DNA from 2 places in the Lysinibacillus sp. NPDC093216 genome. Region 2 is predicted to be linked to the other one. Evidence: riboswitches for the same ligand, from Rfam matches in the RefSeq annotation. Region 2 holds a riboswitch; the other holds the start of a gene.
What was found. A riboswitch is a leader RNA that binds a small molecule or an ion and turns the genes downstream of it on or off. The one in region 2 is predicted to bind cobalamin.
Positions count from the first base shown of each region.

Region 1: it holds a riboswitch for cobalamin, as region 2 does, so the genes downstream of both, ACQKOG_RS12180 (hypothetical protein) here and ACQKOG_RS13970 (hypothetical protein) in region 2, are expected to answer to the same signal.

Region 1 is NZ_JBNNVB010000009.1:42,192-45,622, reverse strand. Features, by position in the region: gene ACQKOG_RS12190 (hypothetical protein) at 1-50, opposite strand, end outside; gene ACQKOG_RS12185 (amidase family protein) at 252-1,724, shown strand; cobalamin riboswitch at 1,819-2,033, shown strand; gene ACQKOG_RS12180 (hypothetical protein) at 2,110-2,988, shown strand; gene ACQKOG_RS12175 (hypothetical protein) at 3,070-3,195, shown strand.
Region 2 is NZ_JBNNVB010000011.1:82,284-85,714, reverse strand. Features, by position in the region: gene ACQKOG_RS13975 (acyl-CoA dehydrogenase family protein) at 1-975, shown strand, start outside; cobalamin riboswitch at 1,052-1,234, shown strand; gene ACQKOG_RS13970 (hypothetical protein) at 1,263-1,463, shown strand; gene ACQKOG_RS13965 (ABC transporter substrate-binding protein) at 1,563-2,528, shown strand; gene ACQKOG_RS13960 (FecCD family ABC transporter permease) at 2,525-3,431, shown strand, end outside.

The DNA.
Region 1 (3,431 bases), on a different contig from region 2:
GTTAAAAAGAAAATTCCCAGTAAAGCTCCTGCAAATATATATTTTTTCAATATCTTCACCTCACAAAAACGAATTAAATAACAGAATAATTAGTTATTTATTTAAACTATAACACATTTACAAATATTGGGGCAGAAAATATATGAAGTAACGAGCCTGAGGGAATGAACTTTGAAATTTCAATAGTTAAAAAAACAATTTAAGCACAAGTTTCCCTTTTTGGTATAATATTGAAAGAGGGGGATTTGAAAATGGGTATAAATTTTAATAGTTTTCTTAAAGAAGAATTGTCAGTAATCGATATTCAAACAGCTATGGTACAAGGTGATATAACATCAAAAGAATTAACTATGTATTATTTGCACAGAATTGCTAAGTATGATCAAGGCGGACAGAAAATTAATTCTATGCTTGAAATTAATCCTGAAGCGATATTTATTGCTGAAGCATTAGATGAGGAAAGACTAACAAAAGGGGCTAGAGGGCCTTTACACGGAATTCCGGTAGTTTTAAAAGATAATATCGAAACGAAAGATTTTATGCACACTAGTGCAGGCGTAATAGCATTGGAAAATTATTTAGCTAAGCAGGATGCATTTCTAGTAAAAAAGCTTCGTGAAGCAGGGGCTGTTATTTTAGGGAAAGCAAATATGACTGAATTAGCAAACGCTATGTCGAGTACGATGTGGGCGGGTTATAGTTCTCGAGGTGGCCAAACACTAAATCCTTATGGCGATCCAGAACTTTATGTGGGAGGATCTAGCTCAGGGTCAGCGGTAGCAGTTGCATCGAACTTTTCAGTTTTATCAATTGGAACTGAGACAGACGCCTCGATTTTAAGTCCAGCTATTACAAATTCAGTAGTTGGCATAAAACCGACTGTTGGGCTCATTAGTCGACAGGGCATTATTCCGTTTACATACTCTCAAGACACAGCAGGGCCAATGGCTAGAACAGTAACAGATGCAGCTATTTTATTGGGCGTGTTAACAGGAGTAGATCAAGACGACGTCGCTACATATAAAAGTGAAAGAAGGTTATATAAGGATTACACCCCTTTTTTAGAGGCCACAGGATTAAATGGCGCTAGAATTGGTGTTTATAATAATGCCTCAAAAGCTTATTATGACTCAGAGGAATATGATGAAACACTTTTTAATAATGCAATTCAGGTTTTAAGAGATCAAGGAGCCGATATTATTGAAGGCATCGAAATCCCTTCTTTTCATAGAGACTGGAAATGGGGAGTACCACAATACGAATTAAAGCATAGTTTAAATAATTTCCTTGTAAATCTACCTTCCCACATGCCTGTGCATTCTATCTCTGAGTTAATTCAATTTAATAAACGTTCAAAAGGAAAGTCGTTAAAATATGGTCAGGATAAATTGGAATTGAGAGAGAAACTATCGAACACATTAAGAGACTCTGACTATTTAAATGCAAAACTAGAGGATTTGTATTTTTCTCAAGAACAAGGAATCGATTATACATTAAAAAAATATGAATTGGATGCGATTATCTTTCCATCATATATAGGTTCGACAATTAGTGCAAAAGCTGGTTATCCGTCTATTGCCGTCCCAGCAGGGTATATGAAAACTGGGAGACCGTTTGGCATAACATTCGCAGGAACTGCATTTAGTGAAGATGTTCTAATAAAACTTGCATTTTCATTCGAACAAGCAACTAAACTACGAAAAGCACCGAAGTTGAGTGAGTAGTTTTAAAATATCTAATTGCCTCAATTGACTTTAAAAATACTGTACTTTACTATTAACGGAAAGAAATCTAGTATTTTCCAGTTTCTTGACAACTGAATAGCGTAGAGTAATAGGTGTAAATTGCGTGCAATTTACTGAAAAGGGAAGTCGGTGCAAATCCGACACTGTCCCGCACCTGTAAATTCATAAAGTATAAAAAACGTTTCATTCTTTTAATAAACTCGATCAACAACGTTTCAATTCGTTTGTTGGTCGTTCTTTTTTTGCGTTGAAAGTGAGTGACCCAAAAGCCAGTGATTCTGAATGGCCTTGGCATGTTATAGAAGAAGTTCAAGTAGAGTTATTCAAACAATAACCAAAAAATTCAAGTTGGGGGAAATACATAATGATAATTAAACCGACAAAAAAAGTCTTACTGTCATGGATGAAAAGTTATGTCCCTGAAAGAGATTTATTTTTTCTATCAGAAGAACATCTTAATGAAATTGACTTTACAGATGTATTGTTAATGCCCATAGATGAGTTTTATACTCACAGCACATATCAGCATTTAAATTATGTTAATAGTTATGAATACTGGAATATAAAGAACGCACAATATGTAATTATTGCTGAAAAAGAATGGATTGAGAGCAAATCGAAAGAGGACCAACAATTGATTTTAAGTTTTCAAGTGCAATGTGAAAGAGGGCTTGTACTCCCCGTTAAATTTATAAAGGAGATAGAAAAAGTACCTTCGAGTTATGTACAGAATGGGCACGTTATCATACAGCGTTCAATGTGGGAAGGTCTTGACGAATCATTTAAAGAACAGTTACTTACAACAATGGTTTATGAATGGTGGGATAAGGGAGAATGTGAGGAACCTCCAAAATCATTACCTAGTTTTCTACAGCAATTTGCTAATACTTTTGGGCATCGTCAAGGTGCAAATTGTTTAGCAGCGGTTTTGTTTGCAATTTCAAAAGGGAAACAAAAGTGGTTTATTTATGAATGGATATATCAAAAAACATTTCTTGAAAAATTAAGTCAGTATAACTATGAAGAGGTCCTAGGTGAAGGGATACAACAAGGCGACATTGTGATTTGGAAGGATGAAAATGGTATTATTCAACATGCAGCTTATCATATTGGTGAAGAACTATATTTTAATAAGCATGGACAAACGATGTTTAATCCTTGGAAGATACTTTCGAAAAAGCAACTATATAAAGAGTGGGAGCACCTAACACCTGTGAAAATGAGAAAGAGGATAACGAAATAATAAAAGAGTATCTACAATCCGAGTTAAAAACTAATAAGAACTGGAATATATTATGTTATTCAGACTTTACAGCAGATGCAAATGTTTGAAGAGACACATGGAAAGTTAGGTAATAAGCGAGGAAATACAGAAAAAAATCACGATAATCTAGTTATTGCAGGAGCATTATCCGTACAGGGAATGAAGGCGAATAAGTGGTATGTATAGCAAAATCCTATTACTGATTAGTTAAGTGTAATGTATTACAATTATTGGTATATGGGAGGTGACTAGATGGAACATATATTAGTCTATAATAGTAAAGAATATTAATTACCGTATGAAACAATTCAATAAATCATTCAAACAAGGAATATATTTGTAGACGGAAAATCGTTAAATATTACATCAGTGACTGTAGATTTAGATGGTAAGGTATATATTCGCATATAATTATAAATACA
Region 2 (3,431 bases):
AAGGGCTTAACATTATTTGCAGTTCCGTGGCGAAATGAGGATGGCACAGTTAATAATCTCCGCATTCGGCGTTTAAAGGATAAACTTGGCGTTAGAGCAGTGCCTTCTGGTGAGGTGGAATTTGATGGTGCGCTAGCATATGTTGTTGGTGATCCGAATAAAGGAATTTATTATATGCTGGAGGCACTTAATTTATCAAGAATTTGCAATGCGGTTGCTTCTATCGGCATTATGCGCCGCGGATATTTAGAGGCGAAGTATTATGTGACAAATCGTCATGCCTTTGGTAAACCTTTAACGCAATATCCTATGATTCAGGATACACTAGGGAAATTCGCTGCCAAGCTTCATGTAGAAGTTGCCACGGTTTTTGATCTTATTCAGCTTTACGATAAAGTAACTAGTGGGCAGGGGAATAAAGAAGACATTATTTTAAACCGCTTGTATATTGCTATCATGAAAAAAGAAACGGCAGAGCAAGCTGTACATTATGCTAGTGAAGCCATTGAATTACATGGCGGAAACGGCTATATTGAAGATTTTGTTACACCTCGGTTATTAAGAGATGCACAGGTACTTACTGTGTGGGAAGGGACTGCGAATATTTTAGCTTTAGAGCTCATTCGTTTAGTTGATAAGTTTCATGCGCACGAAATGTTTGTTCGTGTCATGGAAGAACGTCTAGAAAAACTAGTTGCCAGTCCATTAGTTGAAATTGTCGTGGATCAATTAGCAAAACTAGAATCAACTTTGCAAACATTTAGCCGTTTAGATGATGCAACAAAAACGTTTGAAGCAAAAAAGGTCGCAGAGAAAATGGCGCATTTATATGAAAGTGTGGTAGCAGTCGAATGGGCACAAAGATTCGGTGGCAAATATGAGAAGCTAGCAGATATTTATTTAGAGCACACATGGGCATTGCGAGAAATGGGTGCACCAATGAAAACGGTACAGTATTTTTCAGATATCGTTTAACTTCTTTTAGTATATTGATTTGTTTAGAAGTCGTCTCGAATGGAGGCGACTTCTTTCATTTTCATGTATAATACAATCAACTGAATATTATAAAGGTTCTTTACTTAAGTAAAGTGAAAAGGGAAATCGGTGTAATTCCGATGCGGTCCCGCCACTGTATGTGTGAGTTTTTTCAATCTGCGCCACTGAAAATTTCGGGAAGGCTTGAAAAAGCGTATGGAGCACGAGCCAGGAGACCTGCCTTTATAGAAAACACGTTGTAGCCTACGAGGATAGGATGGTGGATTTTGTATATGTATTTTTGTGCAAATTTGACCCCCTCATTATTTTATGATGAGGGGTATTTGTTTTGGAAGATGAATGTCGATAAATTTGAAAACATGGGCGATAAATTCACAATGTTAGGCGATAAACTCAAAAAGTTGGGTGATAAATTCACAATGTTAGGTGATAAACTCAAAATGTTGGCTGGAAGTTCGCAATGTTGACGATAACCCCACAATGTTAGGCGATCAAAAACTAAAATGTATCGATCAATCAGAAAAACAATAAAAACTATACGCACAAATAGACTAAGGAGGATTCACATGAAGAAAATTTGGAAAATAGGGTTATCAGCATTTTTAGCTATGGGCTTACTTGCTGCATGTAATACAAAAGAGGCGACAAATGAAAAGCCGTCATCTTCTGAGCAACAAGAGACTGCAAAAGTAGATCAAGCAACATTCCCAATGACGATAAAGGATGCTACTGGCAAGGATATTACGCTAGAGGCACCTCCTGAAAAAATTGTCTCACTCATTCCGAGTAACACAGAAATATTATTTGGCCTTGGCTTAAATAATGAAATAGTTGGCGTGACCGATAATGACGATTATCCACCAGAGGTTACTAAAAAAGAAAAGGTTGGCGGTATGGATTATAATATTGAAAAAATTATTGCTTTATCGCCAGATATCGTTTTTACGCATGCGTCAGGTATGAGTTATTCAAAAGGAGCCATTGAACAGCTTGAGGCGGTAGGTGTGAAAGTATTTGTTGTAGCGGATGCAAAAAACTTTAATGAAACTTACACAACGATTGAACAGCTTGGTCGTGCAACAGGAAAACTAGAAGAAGCTAAAAAAATTGTTGCAAATATGAAGGCAAAAGTTAAAGAAGTTGAAACAAAACTTGACGGTGTTGAGCCGAAGAAAGTCTTTGTAGAATCGTCTGATGAGCCACAGATTTATACAGCTGGTAAAGGTACATTTATGAATGAAATGCTAGAAATGATTCATGCTGAAAATGTGGCAGCAGATGTAAATGACTGGTATCAAATCGATGCTGAAAAAATTATCGCGAAAAATCCAGATGTCATTGTTGTGGCATATAATTATGTACCTGAAATTTTAACGAAAATTCCACAACGTGCAGGCTTTGAGACAATCTCTGCCGTAAAAAATAAAGCCATAGTACAAGTAGATGAAAATATGATAAGTCGTCAAGGTCCTCGATTAGCAGATGGTCTTGAGGAACTAGCAAAAGCTGTCTACCCTGAGGCGTTTAAATGAGTAAAACAATTGTAGCCTATGTAACAGCAATTACGCTTCTAACCATTAGCATCTGGTGTGGTGTGGCGATAGGCTCAGTTCATATTCCACTAGAAGTGTTGTGGAATAAGGCGGCTGATGAAACAGCCGCCAATATTTTATGGAAAATTCGATTACCCCGAGTCCTGCTGGCAGGGCTTGTAGGGGCGTCACTTGCAATTGCAGGGGCAGCTTTTCAGGGCTTATTAAAAAATCCTTTGGCTGATCCTTATACATTAGGTGTTTCCTCTGGTGCATCAGTTGGCGCAGTTATGACAATTTTTTTTAGTATATCAATACCTGTAGTAGGCCATTTTACATTGCCGACCTTTAGTATGATAGGTGCCATATTAACGATGGTAGCTGTTATGGGCTTTGCTAGAATAGTAGACCGCTCGCTAAAAATGGAAACTCTTATTTTAACAGGGGTTATATTTAGTTCATTTTTAGGTTCTTTGATTTCATTAATGATTGCATTGTCTGGTGAAGAGCTACGCCAAGTAATCGGATGGTTGCTAGGCTCAGTATCGATGCGTGGTTGGCCATATGTTCAGATGATTATTCCGTTTGTCATAATTGGCTCAATTATGCTTTGGACACAAAGACGCGAGTTAAATGTTCTGTTATATGGTGAAGAACGCGCGCAGCATTTAGGTGTCAATGTTAAGCGCAGTAAATATATTATTTTAGTGGGTGGATCCATGTTGACGGGAGCTGCGGTAGCTGTTTCTGGAACGATTGGCTTTGTTGGTTTAGTTGTTCCTCATATGACGAGAATGGTTTGGGGTTCTGATCACCGTCATTTATTGCCATTATCATTTTTAAATGGGGCAACTTTGCTGATTATTTGTGATTTAATAGCACGAACAATTATTATGCCAAGAG